One region of the Pilosibacter sp. NGB245 genome, then DNA from elsewhere that is predicted to be linked to it. Evidence: predicted binding sites of a transcription regulator. Region 1 holds the regulator's gene; each other region holds the start of a gene.
The links. The regulator Rex, encoded in region 1, represses fermentation and respiration genes when NADH is low (regulators of the CRP and FNR family bind a similar motif). The targets are predictions, from matches to a motif close to ATTGTTAANNNNTTAACAAT.
Positions count from the first base shown of each region.

Region 1 (7,693 bases):
CCGCCGGAAACCTCTGCGATCTCCTCCATCGTGATCTCTTCCTCCCCGTCTCTTCCGATCAGGGTCACAAGATCTCCCTCTTTGGCCTCCGGAATCCCGGTAAGATCCACCATGAACTGGTCCATGCAGACGCGGCCGAGGATCTTCGCGCGCTTTCCGTGGATCAGCACTTCCCCGCGGCCGGACAGGTTTCTCGGATATCCGTCCCCGTAACCGGCGGAGACTGTCGCAATCCGCATCGTCCGGTCTGCCTTGAACGTTCCTCCGTAGCTGACTTCAGTTCCAGGCCCGATCTCCTTGATATACGTGATAAAGCTCTTCAGTGCCATCGCCGGCTTCATCGTGAGGATATCCTTTCTCACCTCATCCGACGGGTACAGACCGTAGATCGTGATCCCGGCGCGGACTGCATCCATGTTCATCTCCTGCATCTCCACGATCCCGGCGCTGTTGGAGCAATGGCAGACCGGAACCTCCACGCCTGCTGCCTTCACAGCATCGCAGAAGTTCTTAAACCGATCATACTGCTGTCTCGCACCAGTCTTATCCGCCTCATCCGCTCTCGCAAAATGCGTGAACATGCCGTCGATCTTCACTCCCGGAAGCGCCGCGATCTTTTTTACCATCTCCACGGACGCCGTGTCCGGTCTGAGTCCGATCCGGCTCATTCCGGTATCCACCGCGATATGGACGTGGGCTGTCTTTTCCAGCTTTTCTGCAGCTTCTGACATTCCCTCTGCCTTATCCAGTTCAAAGACCGGCATGCAGAGCTCCTGCCGGATGCACTCCTCGTATCTCGGAGCAGCGACCGGACCGAGGATCAGGATCTCCTTCGTGATCCCGTGTTTCCGCAGCTGCACACCTTCCTCAACGGTCGCGACCGCATATCCGCATACAAAGCGGTCAATCGTCTTCGCGACCGGAACGGCGCCGTGTCCGTAAGCATCCGTTTTCACGACTCCGTACATCTTTGTCCCCGGGCGGAGATTTTTCTCCATCGCCTCCATGTTTTCCTCTATATGACCCAGATCGATCTCTGTATAAATTCTGTCAAATTTCATTTTCTCTATCCTCCGAAAGGCAATCCGCGATCTCCCCGGCAAGGACTGCGTGAACGCCGAAGCGCTTCGCCGCCTTTTCCCCTGCCAGACCGTGCACATAGACTCCGAGGGAAGCCGCATCGCTCTCCTCAAGCCCCAGCGCGATCAGTCCCGCAATCACACCGGTCAGAACATCCCCGGAACCTCCCTTTGCCATAGCGGACGTCCCACTTCCATTGACAAAGGTCTTTCCGTCTCTTCCCGCGATCACGGTCGCCGCGTCCTTTAAGACGCAGACCACTCCGTACTGATCTGCAAACTCTCTCGCTGCACGGATCGGATTTTCCTTGATCTCCTCTATCTGAATTCCTGTGAGCCGCGACATTTCCTTCATATGCGGCGTCACGATGATATTTTCTGTAAAATAACCGGTGAGTTCCCGGTACTCCGCGGCGAGATTCAGCGCGTCCGCGTCAAGAATGATCGGCACATACGCGTCCTTTAAGACGTTTTCCACCATGAGCCGCGCATGATCCTCCATGCCGATCCCCGGCCCCAGAACGATCACATCCGCCCATTCCGTCTCCCTTGCGATCTTTCTCGCAAAGCTCTCCGGATCTTTTCCGGCTTCTCTCGCATCGTAACTGGAAAGGATCGCCTCCGGGAGTTTTTCCTGGACGATGATCCTGTTTTCCTCCGGTGTAAAGATCTTCACGAGTCCGGCTCCCATCCGGTATGCCGCTCTCGCGGAGAGGCAGGCTGCTCCCGCCATGTTCTTTGCCCCCGCCATCACGAGGACTTTTCCGTATGTTCCCTTGTTGGAATCCGGCGTCCTTTCCGGGATCCTCAAAAGATCTTCCCGATCCAGCATCTGCACGTGTTTTTCCTGCTCCGCGCTGCTCTCCGGCACAAAACCGACGTCCCTGACCAGAAGCTCTCCGCAGTATTCTCTTCCCGGGAACAGAACCTGTCCGAGCTTTTTCATTCCGAAAGTGACCGTCACATCCGCGCGGACCGCGTCCCCCATGACTTCTCCTGTGTCGGAGCTGATGCCGGAGGGAATGTCCACAGCGATCGTCTTCATATCCTCATTGCGGTTGATCCAGTCAATGAGCTTTTTGTATGCACCTTCCACATTTCTCGAAAGACCGATCCCGAAGACCGCATCGAGGATCACGCCGCGGCATGCGTTCGCCTTTGTCACCGTCTTTGCAAACGGATGCGCCGGGGATCGTTTTTCTTCTGCATCCGGCAGTTCTTCCGCCGTCATCACCGGGATCCCCAGCCTTTTCACGATATTTAACTGGGCTTCCAGCTCTTCGCTCCCTTTTCCGTCCCGTCCCGGGAACAGGATCTTCACATCATATCCCTTTAAGAACAGCATCCTGGCGGCGGCCACTCCGTCTGCCCCGTTATTTCCAAAACCGCAGACGGACCAGACTGTCTCTGCCTGTTCTCTCTTAAGGATCTCTTCCGCTTTCTCCGCAACGGCAAGAGCCGCCCGCTCCATCAGCACCAGGGACGGGATCCCGTACCCCCTGATGGACCTGGTGTCAAACGCTTTCATTTCTTTTCCGCTCAGAACTGCTTTCATCCGGCATCCCCCTCTCCGACGGCAAACGCCATCGCATGGTCCTTCGTGTCAGAGATCGACACTTGAATCGTCCTGATCCCGAGCTCCTCCGCCTTCATCTCTGCTCCCGCATGAAGTTCGACATACGGCTTTCCAAGCGGGTCCCTTAAGACCTCCACATGGACCGGCATAAAGTCCCGGAATCCCGTTCCAAACACCTTCGCTACTGCTTCTTTAACCGCAAAAGTGCCGGCAAGGACCCGGGGATCACCCTTTGCCTGCCGGCGCTCGCGCTCGGTATAGATACGCGTCAAAAAAGCCTCTTTTTCACAGGCTTTTTTCACACGCTCAATTTCGATCAAATCACAGCCAACTCCAATCAACATGTCTCATTGGTTCCCGTCTGTTCTGCTTTTTCCTTTGCTTTCCGCTCCCGCTCATCCTGCATGCTGCAGACACGGTAGGAAAGACGCATTAGGCTCTCGGAAAGATGTACATTCTCAACGACTACATCATCCGGCACATTTAAGTCTGTATGGGCAAAATTCCAGATCGCCTTGATCCCGGCTTTTACCAGGCGCTCCGCGATCTCCGGTGCTTTGGACTTCGGGATCGTGAGAGCCGCGATCTGTACTTCATTGTCGACAATAAACTGCTCCAGGTCATCGATCCCGCGGATCTCGACTCCGCGGACCACAAGACCGATCAGGCGCGGGTTGATATCGAACATTCCCTTGATCATAAAGCCGCGCTTCTCAAAATTTGTATAGTTGGCGATCGCCTGACCTAAGTTTCCGGCACCGATGATAATGAGGTTGTGCTGTCTGTCGATCCCCAGGATCCTCGCGATCTCGGTGTAGAGATATTTCACATTGTATCCGTATCCCTGCTGTCCAAAGCCGCCGAAATTGTTAAGATCCTGACGGATCTGGGACGCTGTCACCTTCATTCTGGCACTCAGTTCGTTGGAAGAGATCCTCTCGATCCCCTCCTCCATCAGTTCGCCCAGATATCTGTAATAACGCGGAAGTCTTGAGATTACCGCCTTTGAGATCTGTCTCTCGTCTGTCATTTTCTAGTTCCACCTTCTCAGTATAACGCTGTCTTTTATTATACCTATATCTATATTATTTGTCAAATCTTTGTCAGTAAAATGCGCAAACTGCCCAGACGGAAAAATGCCCCGCCCGAAATCTCCCCAGACCGGACGAAGCATTTTCCTTTGAGTATGTCTGTATTCGTAAGCATTCAATCCTGCATTCCCACAGGGCCGAGAGCTCACTCTGTATAAAAGCCTGCCCCTTTTGCAGCGCGGGCTGTTAGACAGTCATGATCATTCTGCAAGTTCTTCCCACTTTTCATAGAGAACTTCCAGTTTTCCTGCGATCTCCTCTTTTTCCTTGTTTAACTCCATGAGTTTCGCAACGTCGGAGAATACGCTCTCATCGCAGAGGAGGCCGTCGATCTCCCCGTCTCTTGTCTCCAGCTTGTGGATCTCATCCTCGACCTTCTTTAAATCGTTCTGGCGTTTTCTCTGGCGGGCCTGTTCTTCCTTCTGAGCCTTCCAGTCGAGCTTTCCGCCGGCATCCGCTGCCGGATTCTCCACAGCCTTTCCGGCAGTCTCCGCCGCCGCTCCTGTCTTCGACGCGCCGAATCCGACGATCCCGCCGGCACTCTCCGGCGCCTCGTTTCCGAAATGGGCCGTCATCATCGCGTCATGTTTTTCCAGATAATAATCGTAATTTCCGATATAATTCATCATCCGCTTTCCGGTGAGATCCAGGATCCTCGTCGCGGTCTTGTTGATAAAATAACGGTCATGGGAGACATAGAGCACAGTTCCGCCGTAGTGGCTCAGCGCGTTCTCCAGAATCTCCTTCGATGTGATATCCAGATGGTTTGTCGGCTCATCGAGGATCAGGAAGTTCGCCTCGGAGAGCATGAGCTTTGCAAGCGACACACGTCCTCTCTCACCGCCGCTCAGATCCCCGATCCGTTTAAACACGTCATCCCCGGTGAACAGGAACGCCGCCAGCGTACTTCTGATCTGTGTGTTGGACATTCCCGGATATGCGTCGGAGATCTCCTCAAACAGCGTCTTTTCCATGTGCAGGACCTGATGATCCTGATCATAATAGCCGATGTGGACTCTGGAACCCAGAATGATCTCACCGGCATCCGGCTCGACAAGACCATTGATAATCTTTAAGATCGTCGTCTTTCCCGTTCCGTTATCCCCGATAATCGCCACGCGCTCGCCGCGCTTGACATCAAAGCTGAGGTCCGTAAACAAGGTCTGGGAGCCAAAGGACTTCGCAAGTCCGTTGACCGTCAGTACATCATTTCCGCTCAGGATATTCGGCTCCAGGCGGATGTCCATTGCATCGTTGACCTCCGACGGCTTTTCCAGGACCTCGATCTTATCGAGCATCTTTTCGCGGCTCTCCGCCCGCTTGATGGACTTTTCCCGATTGAAGGACTTCAATTTCTCGATGACCGCTTCCTGATGTTTGATCTCCTGCTGCTGGTTTAAGTACGCCTTCATCTGGATCGCGCGCATCTGCGCCCGCTTCTCACTGTAGGCCGTATAGTTTCCGGAGTACACGATCGCATGTCCGTTGTCCAGCTCGATGACCTTTGTTACGATCTTATCGAGGAAATACCGGTCATGGGCAACGATCAGGACCGCACCGCGGTAATTTAAGAGATATGTCTCCAGCCATGCGATGGAGGACATATCCAGGTGGTTCGTCGGCTCATCGAGGAGAATGATGTCCGGATTTGTGAGAAGAAGTTTACCCAGAGAAACTCTTGTCTTCTGTCCGCCGGACAGTGTGGAGATCTGTTTGGAAAACTCTTCCTCCGTAAATCCGAGTCCCTTTAAGACTCCGACGATCTCACTCTTCCAGGCATAGCCGTTGATGAGCTCAAATTCGTGGCTCAAGCGGCTGTACTGGTTCATCATGGTCTCCAGCGCTTCCCCGGAGGCCGTTTTCATCGAATTTTCCAGATCTCTCAGCCGGTTTTCCATCTCGATGACCGACTTTTTCGCATCGAGCATCTCCTCATAGATCGTCCGGTGGCTTAAAAGATCCTGATTCTGTGCGAGATATCCAAGTGTCTTTCCGCTTCCCAGCACGACCTCGCCGGAATCCGGTGCCAGCTCACCCACGATGATCTTTAACAATGTTGATTTTCCGGCGCCGTTGATGCCGACGATCGCCGCTTTTTCATGATCTTCAATATGAAAGGAAGCGTTCTTGATAATATCGTCGCTTCCGAACGATTTGCAGATATTGCTGCAGGATAATATCATAAAATCCTCCTGTTTCTTGTTGTACAGCCGCTATTTCCTTCGTTCATACGGCTTCTGTATTTTTCCAGACGACGTTTTTCTTCCTCGCACAACGGTTCCGTTCCTGCACCGTCATGCATAAAAATCCGTCGTTAATCTTTTCATTGTTGTCCTGAAAAAAGGATTACTCTTTTTCACAGAATTTCTGCCTTTTCTCAACTTCTGCGTTACGCCCACGGGAAATACGGCCACACCGCCGCAAGAAACATGACCGGCAGCAGGTTCGCCACCTTGATCTTTTTTCCCCAGATCAGGTTCACTCCGACGCAGAAGATCAGGACCGATCCTGTCAGGGACATGTCCGCCAGTCCCTCATCCGTCAGGAACGGCTCGATCACCTTCGCAAGGAGCGTCATCGCCCCCTGGAACATCCCGACCGGGATCGCCGAGAAAATACAGCCTTTTCCCATGGACGCCGTCATGATCGCGACGATGATCATGTCGAGAACAGCTTTTGCCGTGAGAATCGAATAGTCGCCGTAAATTCCGTCCCGGATCGATCCGACGACCGCCATCGCTCCGATACAGACGGTCAGGGAAGCCGTCACAAATGCATCCACGAACGCATTGTCGCCGTCACTTTTCGTCTTCTCCTTCAGCCATTCCCCGAACCGTTCCATCTTCGTGTCGAGATCGATCCACTCGCCGAGAAGAGCCCCGACAGCAAAACAGGCGATCATCATCATGGATCCCGATGAAGAAAGCCCGTTTTCCGTCAGTTTTAACATCTGCTCCATACAGCCGGAGACTCCGATAAACAATACGCAGAGCGCCGACGCCATCATCAGGTTGCTCTGATAACGCTCCGTCAGTTTCTTTCCAAATAATAACCCCATCACGCCGCCCGCGACGATCGCAGTGACGTTGATGATCGTTCCAAGTCCGAACATAGTTGTCTCTTTTCTTCTGTCATGATATCACGATCCGAAGTTTTCACACTTTTGGCTGCTTATCCGGTGATCGTAATCTGCATTTGCTGTTTTCCGGCAATCTGCAGGCTTTTTCCCTCTCCTGCGCTCGTGATCGCCTGTATACATGCAAATTGAAGTATAGCACAAAATCATATTTTCGTCTATCTCCAAGTTTTCCGGTCTCGGCATTCCCCGACATTCTGCCAGACGAATGACACCGGCAATGGAAAGGCGATTCGTCCCACTTTCCCTGCCTGTTCATAGCAAAACAACTGGAAATTCCACCCATTATTTAAAACGACCTCAGGTCAAGCCCTTATGATTTTCATCAGGATCCTGACACAGAGGTCGTTTTCTGCGTTTGTACTGATTTTTTAATCTTCTTTTACCTTTTCTTCCCATCTGCTCCTTCTGTAATACAGGAAGGAAAGGATCGCGCATACGATCCAGCCGACCGGATATCCCATTCCGACCGTATACTCGTTGAATGCGATCTTTGTCACGAAGAAGAGATAGATCTGTCTGCAGACAACGAAGCTGAAGAGCATGATGCACATCGGTCCCTTTGCATCCCCGGATCCTCTCAAGGAACCCGCAAGGATCTGGTTGAAGGAACTGCAGAAGCGGAACGGGACCGTCATCAGGATAAATAAGGTTCCATAGTGCAGCACATCCGGATCCTGGTTGAAAAGGGATACCAGGGATCTTGCGGAAATTGCCATCGCGCCGGAGATGCAGATCAGCACGCCCACACCCATGAACACTGCCTGTTTGACGCCGTCTCTCGCACGCTTCACATTCTTTGCTCCGAGAT
Region 1 covers NZ_CM171584.1:1,483,507-1,491,199, reverse strand. Annotated here, with positions in the region: gene alr (alanine racemase) at 1-1,061, opposite strand, end outside; gene ACXMYH_RS06800 (NAD(P)H-hydrate dehydratase) at 1,051-2,634, opposite strand; gene acpS (holo-ACP synthase) at 2,631-2,975, opposite strand; gene ACXMYH_RS06790 (redox-sensing transcriptional repressor Rex) at 2,993-3,685, opposite strand; gene abc-f (ribosomal protection-like ABC-F family protein) at 3,947-5,929, opposite strand; gene ACXMYH_RS06780 (DUF554 domain-containing protein) at 6,136-6,858, opposite strand; gene ACXMYH_RS06775 (MATE family efflux transporter) at 7,254-7,693, opposite strand, start outside.

Region 2 (7,693 bases), 1.3 Mb from region 1:
CTTTGTACCTGCGCCGAATGCATAAACCTGACGGCCTTTGTCGATATTCTTTCTCGCGCCGGTGATCTTTCCTGCGTTTGCGATATCAACGAAAGCGTCAACGTACATCTCTGTGTGCACACCGAGATCCTTTAAGTCGGATTTTGCGATCAGAGCACCGACTGCGTTCGGCATTCCGCCGATACCGAGCTGTAAGCATGCTCCGTCCGGGATCTCCTCAAGGATCAGCTTTGCAACTGCTTCATCGACATCGCTTGCAGCTGCAGCGCCGCCCATCTCAGCGATCGCCGGGTTGTCACCTTCTACGATCATGTCAACGTGGGAGATATGAACACCTTCCTCAGTACCGCCGAAGCATACCGGCATATTTTCATTTACTTCCACGATAACGACCTTGGAGGTCTCGCAGACAGCAGCCATATGGGATGCGTTCGGTCCGAAGTTGAAGAAGCCGTGCTCGTCCATCGGGGAAACCTGGAAGACAGCGACATCCGGCTTGTTCTGGGATTCTCTGTAATATCTCGGAAGCTCGGAGTAACGGAGCGGAGCGTAGTAGCAGAAGCCCTGTGCGATCGCTTTTCTCTCGATCCCGCTCATATGCCAGGAGTTCCATGTCATATGTTCAGCCGGGTTCTCGATCTTGAAGATCTCCGGTACCCACATTAAGATACCGCCGCGGAAGTTTACGTCAGTTAATTCCGGAAGTCTTTTTGCGATTTCCTTATCGACTGCGATCGGAGTTGCTGTTGTCCAGCCGTAATCGACCCAGTCACCGGATTTGATAACGGAAGCTGCTTTCTCAGCGGAAACCAGCTTTTCCTGATACATCTGTTTGAAATCCATTTTAATACCCTCTCTTTGTAACCATAAAAATATTACTGCATCTCAGAACTTTGCCGGGATCATAGGATCCGGGGCTAAACTCTGACATTATTTTATCATTATCTGCCGGCAAGGTCAAGAAATCCGGTGAAAAAGGAATAGAAAGAAATGGTAAAACATGACAAAAACAGAAAGTGACGCGTCAGAGCATAAAAGTAACTTTTGTACGAAATGAAGAGTAAAGTTCCTAATTTGTTTAGAAAAAATATATAAAAAGCTTTTGATAATGATTTGACAGCAAAACGGTTTGGTGATATGATTAGTTATACATAATATACTGCCTTGCTTATGGAAAAATATATGGTGTAGAGCTTGGCAGCGGTATGATGAGGAGGAAAAGAAAATGGCAAAGAAAGTTGTACTTGCAGGTGCATGCCGTACGGCAATCGGAACAATGGGTGGCGAATTAAGCACAGTACCGGCTCCGGAACTTGGCGCAATCGTAATCAAAGAGGCTTTAAAGAGAGCAGGAGTTGCTCCGGAAGCTGTTGACCAGGTTTACATGGGCTGCGTAATCCAGGCTGGTCAGGGACAGAACGTAGCACGTCAGGCTACATTAAAAGCTGGTCTCCCGATCGAGGTTCCGGCTGTTACGATCAATGTTGTATGCGGTTCCGGTCTTGAGGCTGTCAACATGGCTGCTGAGATGATCCTTTCCGGTGACGCTGATATCGTTGTTGCAGGTGGTATGGAGAACATGTCCATGGCTCCGTATGCTATGATGAAGGGCCGTTACGGATACCGTATGGGCAATGCTACATTAGTTGATACAATGGTTAACGATGCTCTCTGGGATGCATTCAACAACTACCACATGGGTATCACAGCTGAGAACATCTGCGATCAGTGGGGTCTTACAAGAGAAGAACTGGACAAGTTCGCTGCAGTAAGCCAGCAGAAGGCAGAGGCTGCTCAGAAGTCCGGCGCATTCAAGGACGAGATCGTTCCGGTAGAAGTCAAGAAGAAAAAAGAGACAGTTATCGTAGATACAGATGAAGGCCCGCGTCACGGAACAACGGTTGAGACTCTCGGTAAGTTAAAACCGGCATTCAAGAAAGACGGCGGCTTAGTTACAGCTGGTAATTCTTCAGGAATCAACGACGGTGCAGCAGCAGTTGTTGTTATGAGCGAAGAGAAAGCTAAAGAGCTCGGTGTTAAGCCGATGGCTACATGGGTTGCCGGTGCTCTCGGCGGCGTAGATCCGAAGATCATGGGTATCGGACCGGTTGCAGCTACAAGAAAAGTTCTTAAGAGAACAGGCATGGAGATCAAAGACTTCGATATCATCGAGGCTAATGAGGCATTCGCTGCACAGTCTGTAGCAGTAGGTAAGGAGCTTGGCTTTGACCTTAACAAGTTAAACCCGAACGGCGGCGCGATCGCTCTCGGACACCCGGTAGGAGCTTCCGGATGCCGTATTCTCGTTACACTTCTTCATGAGATGGAGAAGGCAGATGCTAAGAAGGGTCTTGCAACTCTTTGCATCGGCGGCGGAATGGGCTGTGCTACAATCGTAGAGAGAGACTAATCTGATCTGGGACATAGACAAAATCTGAGGAGAACGACGATATGGGTTTTGTAAAATATGAGCAGGACGGTTTTATTGGTGTTATCACCATCAACCGTCCGGAAGCATTAAATGCTTTAAATACAGAGGTTATCCAGGATCTTGACGCTGTTCTTGACAGCATCGATCTTGGTACAACAAGAGTGCTGGTTGTGACCGGCGCAGGTGAGAAATCCTTTGTTGCCGGTGCGGACATTGCTGCAATGAGTACAATGACTGTACAGGAAGCACGTGAATTCAGTAAAGCAGGAAACGATGTTTTCCGTAAGCTGGAGACACTTCCGATCCCGTCGATTGCTGCTGTCAACGGTTTTGCGCTTGGCGGTGGAAATGAGCTTGCAATGAGCTGCGATATCCGTTACTGCTCCGAAAACGCTATGTTCGGACAGCCGGAGGTTGGTCTTGGCATCACTCCGGGATTCGGCGGAACCCAGCGTCTCGCAAGACTGATCGGAACCGGAAAAGCAAAGGAAATGGTATATGCTGCTGTCAATATCAAAGCGGACGAGGCATACCGGATCGGTCTTGTAAACGGTGTATGTGCGAAGGAAGAACTTATGCCGACAGTTATGAAGCTGGCAAAGAAGATCGCCTCCAACGCACCGATTGCTGTCAGAAATTCCAAGGAGTCCCTGACAGATGGTTATCTTTCCGACCTTGACCACGCAATCTCCATCGAAGAGAAATATTTCTCCGAGTGCTTCGAGACCGAGGACCAGAAGGAAGGAATGAAGGCGTTCCTCGAAAAGAGAAAAGTGGACGGCTTCAAAAACAAATAAATGGAACTGTTCAGTCTGAACAGCGATCAGTAAGTCTACATCATATGTTTGCATAAAGGAGATAAAATCATGAAAGTTGGTATTATCGGCGCTGGAACCATGGGTTCCGGTATTGCACAGGCATTCGCACAGACAGAAGGCTATGAGGTAATGCTCTGCGACATCAATGAGACATTTGCAGCGAACGGAAAGAAGAAAATTGCCGCTGGATTCGAGAAGAGAATCGCAAAAGGCAAAATGACTCAGGAAGAGGCTGACAAGATCCTGAACAAGATCACAACAGGCGTAAAAGATATCTGTGGTGACTGCGACCTCGTTGTTGAGGCTGCAATCGAGAACATGGAGATCAAGAAGCAGACATTCAAAGAGCTCGACGCAATCTGCAAACCGAGCTGTATCTTTGCTACAAACACTTCTTCCCTTTCCATCACAGAGATTGGCGGCGCAGTTGAGAGACATGTAATCGGTATGCATTTCTTCAACCCGGCTCCGGTTATGAAGCTGGTTGAGGTTATTGCTGGTTTAAACACAAAACCGGAAGATGTTGAAGCAGTTAAGAAGATCTCCGAGGAGATCGGCAAGACTCCGGTACAGGTAGAAGAGGCTGCTGGTTTCGTTGTAAACAGAATTCTTATTCCGATGGTCAACGAAGCAGTCGGCATTTACGCTGATGGCGTTGCTTCCGTGGAGGGTATCGATACCGCTATGAAGCTCGGCGCTAACCATCCGATGGGACCGTTAGCTCTCGGTGATCTGATCGGTCTTGATGTTGTTCTTGCAATCATGAACGTTCTTGAGACAGAGACAGGCGATCCGAAGTATCGTCCGCATCCGCTTCTTAAGAAGATGGTTCGCGGCGGCCTTCTTGGAAGAAAGACCGGCAAGGGCTTCTACGATTACAGCAAATAATAATGTAAGGGTTGCCTGACGGTGATCTTATCCCGTCAGGCAATATGCCTTTTATAACAGAAGAGTAAATTTCGAATTATTTTTTTATTACGATTGTTTATTTTTTCACAATATGTTATAATGAAAAGGCATGTACTAAATTAGGTACATCGGGGGAGTGAAGCATCCACATTTCCCCATGTTATACATGATACAATTCACAAGGAGGAACTAAAAACATGGATTTTACATTAGGTAAAGAGCATGAGATGGCGAGAACACTGTTCCATGATTTCGCCGAGAAGGAAGTCAAACCCCTTGCTCAGGAGGTTGATGAGGAAGAGAGATTCCCGGTTGAAACCGTAGAGAAGATGGCTAAAAACGGTTTCCTCGGTATTCCGGTACCGAAGGAGTATGGTGGACAGGGCTGTGATCCGCTTACATACGCTATGTGCGTTGAGGAGCTTTCCAAAGTTTGCGGTACTACAGGCGTTATCGTTTCCGCACATACATCCCTTTGCATGGATCCGATCATGACATTCGGAACAGAAGAGCAGAAGCAGAAATTCCTCGTTCCGCTTGCAAAAGGCGAGAAGTTAGGCGCATTCGGTTTAACTGAGCCGGGCGCTGGTACAGACGCTCAGGGTCAGCAGACAAAAGCTGTTTTAGACGGCGACGAGTGGGTATTAAACGGTTCCAAGTGCTTCATCACTAACGGTAAGTATGCTGATACATACATCGTTATCGCTGTAACAGGCACTGTTGAGAAACGTGGCAAAATGCAGAAAGAGATTTCCGCATTTATCGTAGAGAAAGGTACACCGGGCTTCACTTTTGGTACAAAAGAGAAGAAGATGGGTATCCGCGGATCTGCAACATATGAACTTATTTTCACAGACTGCCGCATCCCGAAGGACAACCTCTTAGGTAAGAAGGGTGAGGGCTTCAAGATCGCTATGCATACTCTTGACGGCGGACGTATCGGTATCGCTGCTCAGGCTCTTGGTCTTGCAGAGGGCGCTCTTGACAGAACAGTTGCTTACGTAAAAGAGAGAAAGCAGTTCGGCCGCACAATCGGTCAGTTCCAGAACACACAGTTCCAGCTTGCTGATATGGCAACAAAGGTAAAAGCTGCTCAGATGATGGTTTACCGTGCAGCAATGGCTAAGGCTACTCAGAAGTCCTACGGCGTAGAGGCAGCAATGGCTAAACTGTATGCAGCAGAGGTTGCTATGGAAGTAACAACAAAGGCTGTACAGCTCCATGGTGGTTATGGTTACATCAGAGAGTACGACGTAGAGCGTATGATGCGTGATGCTAAGATCACCGAGATCTACGAAGGAACAAGTGAAGTTCAGAGAATGGTTATCTCCGGCGCACTGTTAAAATAATAATTTAACAGCTGGAAGATCATAACTATAAATGAAAATAAGGAGTGAAATACAGTGAAAATCGTTGTTTGTGTAAAACAGGTGCCGGATACTAAGGGCGGCGTAAAGTTCAAACCGGATGGAACACTTGACAGAGCAGCTATGCTCACAATCATGAACCCGGATGATAAAGCTGGTCTGGAGGCAGCTCTTCGCTTAAAAGATCAGTATGGTGCAGAAGTTACAGTAGTTACAATGGGTCTTCCGAAGGCTGAGGAAGTTCTTCGTGAGGCTATGGCTATGGGCGCTGATAACGGTATCCTTGTTACAGACCGTGTTCTCGGCGGTGCTGATACATGGGCTACATCCCAGACAATCGCTGGTGCTTTAAGAAACCTTGACTATGACCTCATCATCACAGGCCGTCAGGCTATCGATGGTGATACAGCTCAGGTAGGTCCGCAGATCTCTGAGCACCTTGGTCTTCCGGTAATCAGCTATGCTGAGGGCATCGAGATCGATGGCGATTCCGTAATCGTTAAGCGTCAGTTCGATGATAGATACATGATGTTAAAGGCTAAAATGCCGTGCTTAATTACAGCACTTTCTGAATTAAATGAGCCGCGTTACATGACTCCGGGCGGAATCTTCGATGCATACAAGAAAGAGATCACCGTTTGGGGCAGAAAAGATCTGAAAGATGTCCTTGATTCCAACCTTGGTCTTAAGGGATCCCCGACTCAGATCGCTAAGGCTTCCGACAAAGTAAGAAAGGGTGCAGGCGTTAAGGAGACAAACCTTGATCCGTCCGCAGCTGCAAATTACATTGTTGAGAAACTTACTGAGAAACATGTACTTTAATTCAAAAAAAGAAAAGTGTGGTGAAAAGTGATGAATTTAGCAGAATATAAGGGTGTATATGTCTTTGCACAGCAGGTAGACAATCAGATCAGCAGCATCGCTCTGGAGCTGATCGGTAAAGGTAAAGACCTGGCAAAAGATTTAGGAACAACTGTAACAGCAGTTTTAGTTGGTTCCAACGTAAAAGGTCTTGCAGACGAACTCGGTGAGTACGGTGCAGACAAAGTTATCGTTGTTGACGATCCGGAATTAAAAGATTACAGAACTGAGCCGTATACTCATGCGATCACATCTGTTATCAACGAGTTCAAGCCGGACATCTTCTTAATCGGTGCTACAGCAATCGGTCGTGACCTTGGCCCGCGTGTTTGCGCACGTATCCATACAGGTCTTACAGCAGACTGCACACAGCTCGATATCGGAGATTTCCCGCTCGTAGCTATGCCGGGTAAAGAGCAGAAACATGGTCAGCTCCTTATGACCCGTCCGGCATTCGGCGGCAACACGATCGCTACAATCGCTTGCCCGGAATTCCGTCCGCAGATGGCTACAGTACGTCCAGGCGTTATGCAGAAGCTTGATCGTGAGGCTGGCAGAAAAGCTGAAATTGTCGAATTCAACCCGGGCTTCACTCCGGACAACAAGTACGTTGAGATTCTCGAGATCGTTAAGGCAGTATCCGACGTAGCTGATATCATGGATGCAAAGATCCTTGTTTCCGGTGGCCGTGGAGTTGGCAGCGCAGAGAACTTCAAACTGCTTGATGACCTCGCTGAGGCTATTGGCGGTACAGTAAGCTGCTCTCGTGCAGTTGTAGATTCCGGCTGGAAGCCGAAAGATCTTCAGGTAGGACAGACTGGTAAGACTGTTCGTCCGCACGTATACTTCGCAATCGGTATTTCCGGTGCTATCCAGCACGTAGCTGGTATGGAAGAGTCTGACATCATCATTGCGATCAACAAAGATGAGTCCGCTCCGATCTTCGATGTAGCTGACTACGGTATCGTAGGCGACTTAAACAAGATCGTTCCGATGCTGACAGAGAAGATCAAAGAAGCAAAGGCTGCAGCAGCTAAATAATTTACGTGAATTGTATATACCAGGGTGAAAAGTTTTGAACTTGGCACCTGGAACGAATAAAAGTAGGCAGAGCGATTCTGCCGGCAGTGTCCAAACAGGTGATAAAAGGGGCTGTCGCATTAGCAAATATTTTTTGCTGGGCGGCAGCCCTGCTTTATGCCCAAATGGCATCGAAATCGGTCACGTTTTCGATGCCATTCTTTATAAACGCAGTTCATTCCCAGGCATCCCTTTCGGCATGCCTTATTTCAGGCTGTTTTGTTTTC
Region 2 covers NZ_CM171584.1:2,783,760-2,791,452, reverse strand. Annotated here, with positions in the region: gene ACXMYH_RS12440 (butyryl-CoA:acetate CoA-transferase) at 1-843, opposite strand, end outside; gene ACXMYH_RS12435 (acetyl-CoA C-acetyltransferase) at 1,226-2,410, shown strand; gene ACXMYH_RS12430 (enoyl-CoA hydratase-related protein) at 2,452-3,228, shown strand; gene ACXMYH_RS12425 (3-hydroxyacyl-CoA dehydrogenase NAD-binding domain-containing protein) at 3,298-4,137, shown strand; gene ACXMYH_RS12420 (acyl-CoA dehydrogenase) at 4,356-5,507, shown strand; gene ACXMYH_RS12415 (electron transfer flavoprotein subunit beta/FixA family protein) at 5,562-6,347, shown strand; gene ACXMYH_RS12410 (electron transfer flavoprotein subunit alpha/FixB family protein) at 6,378-7,427, shown strand.
Region 2: the regulator Rex is predicted to act here: its motif matches at 4,230-4,249, upstream of ACXMYH_RS12420 (acyl-CoA dehydrogenase).

Region 3 (7,693 bases), 960 kb from region 1:
GGCGTGCTGGTCCAGATTGGCATGGGAATCTTCCAGGTACTTCTTCATCTCCGCAAAACGGTCAAGAGCCGCCTTAAAACGTGTATATTCAAACGGTTTTACAAGATAATCCGTGACGCCGCGGTTTAAGAGCGAGCGGATGATATCCGTGTCATTCGCGGAGGTGACCATGATCACATACGGGGTGAGTCCTGCCGCATGGAGCGCGTCGAGGAATTCACCGCCGTTCATGACTGGCGTATAGTAATCGAGGATCACGAGATCAACAGGCTTTGTTTTGATATAGGGCAGAGCCTCCGCTCCGTTTTTGAAGAGATGTTCTACACGGAAGTTGGTACTGACTTCGATATATTGTTTATTGATGGATGCGACCATCGGGTCGTCTTCAATGATGATTACATGGTACATGATGGTTTCTCCTTTCCGGTAAATGTAATGGTAAAGCAGGTTCCTTCTCCTTCTTCTGTTTCGATGGAGATATCCCCGTGCGATTCTTCGACAAGTTGTTTGATCAGGAAAAGTCCGGTTCCGCGGTTTTCGCCTTTGGATGAGACTCCACGCTCATAGATCCGGTCGATCAGATCCGGCCGGATCCCGCCGCCGGTGTCCTCACAAGTGATGATGTTGCAGTCCGGATCGCAGTAGAGTCCAAGCGTGATCTCTTTGATCTCATGCTCCCCGTTGGAAAGCTCCTCAATCGCGTTTTCGAGAAGGTTTCCGATGATCGTGATGTAATCTTCCATCGGCAGCAGCAGATCTTTCTCAAGACACCGGCTGTCGGGGGATACCGTGAGCAGGATCCCGAGTTCTGCGGCGTGCATCATCTTTCCGATGACCAGGGCGCAGATCTTTGATACGCGGATGCAGTCGGCTGTCTGCCGGATCGACTGGCTGGAGACGAGGTTGCTGTTGATGATGAATTTGATGGATTCCTCTGTCTGACCTGTCTGGAGGTAGCCGAGGATGACATGAAGTTTATTTAAAAATTCATGGTTAAAAGCCCTCAGTGTGTCCAGCATCGCCTTTGCTCCGGTGAGCTCATCCATGACGGTTTCCATATCGGTCTGGTCATTGATGATGGTCAGGACGGCATGGGAACCTGTCTGGGAGTTGACGGGAACTTCGCTCACGAGAAGTCTGTGGTTCCCGTTGGTGCAGGCCCGGTGGTAGGATGGAACTCCGGAAGTCAGGACGCGGTCTGCCTGGGAGGCAGGAAAGAGGTCCTTAAAATGGCAGCCTTCAGTGCCCGCCGGCTGCGGCAGCTGAAAGAGCTGTCTTGCCGCCTGGTTTGCATAGGCAATCACGCCATTCGAATCGGTTGCGATCAGACCTTCCTCCAATGCATTCAGAACGACATCCTGGCGGAGATAGAGATCAAGAAGCTCGGTCGGATGATGGCCCATCAGGGAATCGCGCAGGAGCGATACGAGTCCGTGCGACAGAAGGACACTGACCACCAGCATGACCATTGCGGCCAGTAAATAGGTAGGAAAGAGCGTTTGCATCTGCTCGAAGATATACGTGTTGAAGACGGATGCCATGATAAAGCCGATGATGTGCCCGTCCTTACTGAGGACCGCATGGAAGGCGCGCCGCTGTGTTCCGTGGGTGCCGTAGCCGGTCGTGATGTAGGGCTGGCTTCCTTTTAAGATCGCTTCTTCCTCGCCGCCGACGAAGGTCTCGCCGGTCTCCTGACGGTTCGTGTGATAAAAGCGGAGACCGTTGGTGTTGTAGACGGCGATGACGTTGAGGTCGGAAAAGTTTTCGGACAGGGAATCCAGCTCTTCAATAGCAGAGTCATCCGGATATCCGTTTTCCAGCATGGAGATCACGTTGTCCATCGACGCGATGTAGGAGGCGAGCGCACTGATATTTTTATCGATCTCCTGTCGCTGGCGTGTGATCGTCGAGAACAGGGTGATACTTAGGGAGAGGAGCAGAAGACAGATGGATACTGCCATGAAGCTTAAAAAGAGCTGACTCTCCAGGGATAGTTTTCGGAATTTCTGTATCATATGTGGGTCCTCCGGGAGTGGGATGGAAAATATTTATCACTTAGTATATAGAAAATGAGGGGGAGATGCAAGAGGGGAGAGAAAGAAAATTGTGTTGCAAAATTAGGTTGTTGGCGGGCCGGTGAGAGTTCGACTGGATGTGCTGGGGATGCCGGGAGGAAGCCAGCTCCCGGGATCAGGCACATCCAGTCGAACTCTCACCGGCTGGTTGGGGGATTGGCGGGATTAAGAAAAGGGTTTGCTGGCATGCAAAGTAATTTTTTCTGAGAGGGAAGAAGAGAAGAGTCCGGGAGGGGGCGATTTTGTTTGAAGTCTTACAGGCGGGCTGGAGGATGGTGGGATGATGAGGGAAGGTTAGGCGGCTTTGGGACGGTTTTATTTAGGAAAAGATTTCAAAAAGGACTTGCTATTTCTATAGGAATTGGGTACAATAACCTTAAGGTTGATTATTATTTAACAATCCATGACTGTTCAACGTGAACAATCACATCATTTTCTAGGAGGAAAAGAAAAATGGCAGTTAAAGTTGCGATTAATGGTTTTGGCCGTATTGGCCGTCTTGCATTCAGACAGATGTTTGGCGCAGAGGGATTCGAGATCGTTGCGATCAACGACTTAACCTCTCCGGAGATGCTCGCACACCTTTTAAAATATGACTCCACACAGGGCAGATACGCTCTTGCAGATACCGTATCTTACGGTGAAGATTCCATCACAGTTGATGGCAAAGAGATCAAGATCTACGCGAAAGCAAACGCAGCAGAGCTTCCGTGGGGCGAGATCGGTGTAGACGTTGTTCTTGAGTGTACAGGCTTCTACACATCCAAAGCAAAAGCACAGGCTCATATCGATGCAGGCGCTAAGCACGTTATCATTTCCGCTCCGGCAGGAAACGATCTTCCGACGATCGTTTACAACGTAAACCACGAGACATTAAGCAAAGATGACCACATCATCTCCGCTGCTTCCTGTACAACAAACTGCCTCGCTCCGATGGCAAAAGCATTAAACGATGCTTACCCGATCCAGTCCGGTATCATGTGCACAATTCACGCTTACACAGGCGACCAGATGACACTTGACGGACCGCAGAGAAAGGGCGACAAGAGAAGAAGCCGTGCTGCAGCGATCAACATCGTTCCGAACAGCACAGGTGCTGCAAAGGCAATCGGTCTTGTAATTCCGGAATTAAACGGCAAGCTCATCGGTTCTGCTCAGCGTGTTCCTACACCGACAGGTTCCACAACAATCTTAACAGCTGTTGTTAAGGGCCAGCCGACAAAGGAATCCATCAACGCAGCAATGAAGGCAGCTTCCAACGAGTCCTTCGGCTACAACACAGATGAGATCGTTTCCAGCGATATCGTTGGTATGAGATACGGTTCTCTCTTCGATGCAACACAGACAATGGTTCTCCCGATCGACGAGAACACATCTGAGGTTCAGGTTGTATCCTGGTACGACAACGAGAACTCCTACACAAGCCAGATGGTTCGTACCATCAAGCACTTCGGAAAACTGTTAAACGCTTAATTTCGAGCAGTTATCGAAGAAAATAGACTCAGCAAAGGGTCCGGTCTGATGAGGACCGGATCCTTTTTTCGATTTATAAAAAGGAGGAATTCCAACATGTCTTTAAATAAGAAAACAGTTGATGATATCAACGTAAAGGGAAAGAGAGTGCTGGTCCGCTGCGATTTCAACGTACCGTTAAAGGACGGTAAGATCACAGACGAGACACGTATCAACGCGGCTCTTCCGACAATCCAGAAGCTGATCAACGATGGCGGCAAAGTGATTCTTTGCTCTCACCTTGGAAAAGTAAAAAATGGCCCGAACGAGGGAGAATCCCTGGCTCCGGTTGCAAAGAGCCTTTCTGAGAAACTCGGAAAAGAAGTTGTTTTCGTATCCGATTACAACGTAACCGGCGAAGCTGCAACAAAGGCTGTGAACGCAATGAAAGAGGGAGATGTCGTTCTTCTTCAGAACACCCGTTTCCGCGGAGCTGAGGAGACAAAGAACGGCGAACAGTTCAGCAAAGAGCTGGCTGACCTTGCAGACGACTATGTATGCGACGCATTCGGTTCCTCCCACAGAGCACATGCTTCTGTAGCTGGCGTTACAAAGTTCATCTCCGCAAAGGGCGGCTCCAACGTAGTCGGCTACCTGATGGAGAAAGAGATCGCTTTCCTTGGAAACGCGGTTGAGAATCCGGTTCGCCCGTTCGTTGCGATCCTCGGCGGCGCGAAAGTTGCTGATAAGTTAAATGTAATCTCCAACCTCCTTGAGAAGTGCGATACTCTTATCATTGGCGGCGGTATGGCTTACACCTTCTTAAAGGCACAGGGCAAGGAGATCGGTAAGTCCTTAGTTGACGATACAAAGATCGATTACTGCAAAGAGATGATGGATAAGGCAGCAAAGCTTGGTAAGAAGCTTCTTCTTCCGGTTGATACGACGGTTGTCTCTGAGTTCCCGAACCCGATCGATGCTCCGGTCGAGGTTGAGTATGTTTCCGTAGATGCGATCCCGGCTGACAAAGAGGGCGTTGACATCGGACCTGAGACCTGCAAGATCTACGCGGACGCAGTGAAGAACGCAAAGACCGTTGTATGGAACGGACCGATGGGCGTATTCGAGAACCCGACACTTGCTGCTGGTACTATTGCGGTTGCGAAAGCACTTGCTGAGACAGACGCTACAACGATCATCGGCGGCGGCGATTCCGCGGCAGCAGTCAACCAGCTCGGCTTCGGTGACAAGATGAGCCATATCTCCACAGGCGGCGGCGCATCCTTAGAGTTCCTGGAAGGAAAAGAGCTTCCGGGCGTTGCTGCAGCTGACGATAAGTAAATGAATGAAACCAGTACACCGTGCGCCGGAACAGGCGTGGAAGGGCGCTGCAAGCTCGCTTGCACAAGCCCTTTCAGGTCTGTTCCGGTATAGGGGGCGCGCCCCCGGCTTCTTGTTTTTATGAAATAAAAACAAGAAGAGGCACGGTGGGGAGCAAATGTACGCATTTACTTCCCTGGCTGTAAATATTATAGTGTCCGAGATTTCAGATCCGGGGCGGTGATCCCGTCCCGGATTTTGTCATAGTATGGAAAACTGCAGATGTAGTTTTTGAATGTTATCGTTCAGAGAGAATCCTGGATATGGATCTTGAAGATAAATATTGGTATATATGGGGGTAGATAACCATGGCAAGAAAGAAAATTATCGCTGGAAACTGGAAAATGAACATGACTCCGTCCGAGGCAGTGGCACTCGTTGAGACATTAAAGCCGCTCGTTAAGACGGAGGAAGCGGACGTTGTATTCTGCGTACCGGCTATCGACATCATTCCTGTCGTAAAGGCATGCGAGGGAACAAATATCGAGGTTGGCGCTGAGAATATGTATTTCGAGGAGAAGGGCGCGTACACAGGCGAGATCTCCCCGAACATGCTGACAGATGCCGGCGTAAAATATGTGATTATCGGACATTCCGAGAGAAGAGAGTACTTTGCTGAGACAGATGAGACTGTCAATAAGAAAGTCTTAAAGGCATTCGAGCATGGACTGACCCCGATCATCTGCTGCGGTGAGACTCTTACCCAGAGAGAACAGGGCATCACTCTGGACTGGATCCGCAAACAGGTAAAGATCGCGTTCCAGAACGTGACAGCAGATCAGGCAAAGACTGCTGTGATCGCTTACGAGCCGATCTGGGCGATCGGAACCGGAAAGACAGCAACGACAGAACAGGCCGAGGAAGTCTGCGGAGCGATCCGTGCGTGCATCGGTGAGATCTACGATGAGGCAACAAAGGAAGCAATCCGCATCCAGTACGGTGGATCTGTAAATGCCGGAAATGCTGCAGAGCTCTTCGCACAGCCGGATATCGACGGAGGACTTGTAGGCGGCGCATCCTTAAAGGCTGATTTCGGAAAGATCGTCAACTACAAATAGTACATGTACATCCTGGCGCTGTGTCATAGAAAATGGGCTGTGACACAGCGCTTTTTTCATAGAAGATTCCAATGGAACTTCCTATGAAAAAAGGCACATTCGCGAGAAGATGAAGATCGTCGCAAGCGACCGCGCGCCCGGTGCGAGAATGTGCCAGGACACATTCTTTTTACATAAGAGAAAATAGTGACAATCTGTCATTTTTTGCCTCCACCCTATTGACTGGAAGGATTTTGGATGTTACGATTATTAGATACGCAAAACGTTAAAATTGCGCAAAAGACAGCAATCTCTTGCGTGAATCCAGGATATAAAGAGGAAATACATATATGAAGAAAATTGGAATCGTAACAGACAGTCACAGCAGCATCAGCCAGGAAGAGGCAAAGAAACTCGGGATCTTTGTCCTGCCGATGCCGTTCTATATCGACGGGGAGTGCTATTATGAGAGTGTGACGCTTTCCAGGGAACTGTTTTTTGAAAAGCTGACATCCGGAGCCGATATTTCGACTTCCCAGCCATCTCCGACCGCTGTGATGGAAATCTGGGACAAAGCACTCGAAGAATATGAAAAGATCCTGTATATGCCGATCAGCAGCGGACTCAGCAGTTCCTACAATACGGCGATGATGCTGGCGCAGGAGGAAAAATATGAAGGACGCGTCCTCGTTGTGGACGACGGACAGGTTGCGGCGCCGCTTCACCAGATGATCCTGGACACACTGGATATGATCGAAAAAGGATATGAAGCGGAACATATCCGCGAACTCCTGGAAAAGGCGGGAGACCGGATGATGATCTATATCGCCCTTCAGACGCTGGAATTCCTGAAAAAAGGCGGAAGAGTAACTCCGGCTGCAGCTGCACTCGGATCTGTATTTAATATCAAACCGATCTTAAAGCTCCAGACCGGAAAACTGGATTCCTTTAAGAAGTGCCACGGAATGCAGAAGGCCAAAAAGACAGCCATCGAGGCGATGCAGACAGAGATCCGCGAGAATTTCCAGGATGCCTTAAACGATGGCGCTCTGCATCTCTTAGCGTCTTCCAGCGGAACGGATGAGGAGAATGCAGCGTGGGTCGAGGAGATCAAAGCGGTATTCCCGGGTGTTCCGATCCTTTATGATAACCTTTCTCTCGGCGTTTCCTGCCATATCGGACCTGGAGGAATGGGAATTGGTTGTGCGGTGGCACCGGATTATAAGAGAGTATAAGTAAGAAAATATTGGCTGCGAGTAAAAATACCATTGCTGCAGACAATTTTTAATGGATTTTTGTTCGTAACTGTGAGTATATGGAACCGTTACAAAAGAAGTTTGAAATCAGAGCTTCGGTTGTATGAACGTGCATAATAAGGAGGCAATCATTATGGAATACCGCAGATTTGGAAATACGATCGTAGCAAGGATCGATCAGGGTGAGGATGTTCTGGAGAAGATGAAACGCATCGCGATGCTCGAGGATGTGAAACTCGCGAGCGTCAGCGCATTAGGTACATTTTCTTCCATGACCGTAGGAATTTATGACCTGGAAAAATGTCAGTTTATGGGGAATGATTTCGAGGGAATGTTTGAGATCGTCTCCTTTACAGGAACTATCAACACGATGGACGGAAAGTATTACAGCCACATCCACGCGGCGGCAGCCGATGCGAAGGGCAATGTGTACGGCGGACATTTAAGCCGCGGCATCATTGGAGCGACCTGCGAGATGGTGATCACGGTGATC
Region 3 covers NZ_CM171584.1:2,445,016-2,452,708, reverse strand. Annotated here, with positions in the region: gene ACXMYH_RS11065 (response regulator) at 1-408, opposite strand, end outside; gene ACXMYH_RS11060 (ATP-binding protein) at 396-2,015, opposite strand; gene gap (type I glyceraldehyde-3-phosphate dehydrogenase) at 2,529-3,548, shown strand; gene ACXMYH_RS11050 (phosphoglycerate kinase) at 3,645-4,868, shown strand; gene tpiA (triose-phosphate isomerase) at 5,216-5,965, shown strand; gene ACXMYH_RS11040 (DegV family protein) at 6,295-7,179, shown strand; gene ACXMYH_RS11035 (PPC domain-containing DNA-binding protein) at 7,334-7,693, shown strand, end outside.
Region 3: the regulator Rex is predicted to act here: its motif matches at 2,457-2,476, upstream of gap (type I glyceraldehyde-3-phosphate dehydrogenase).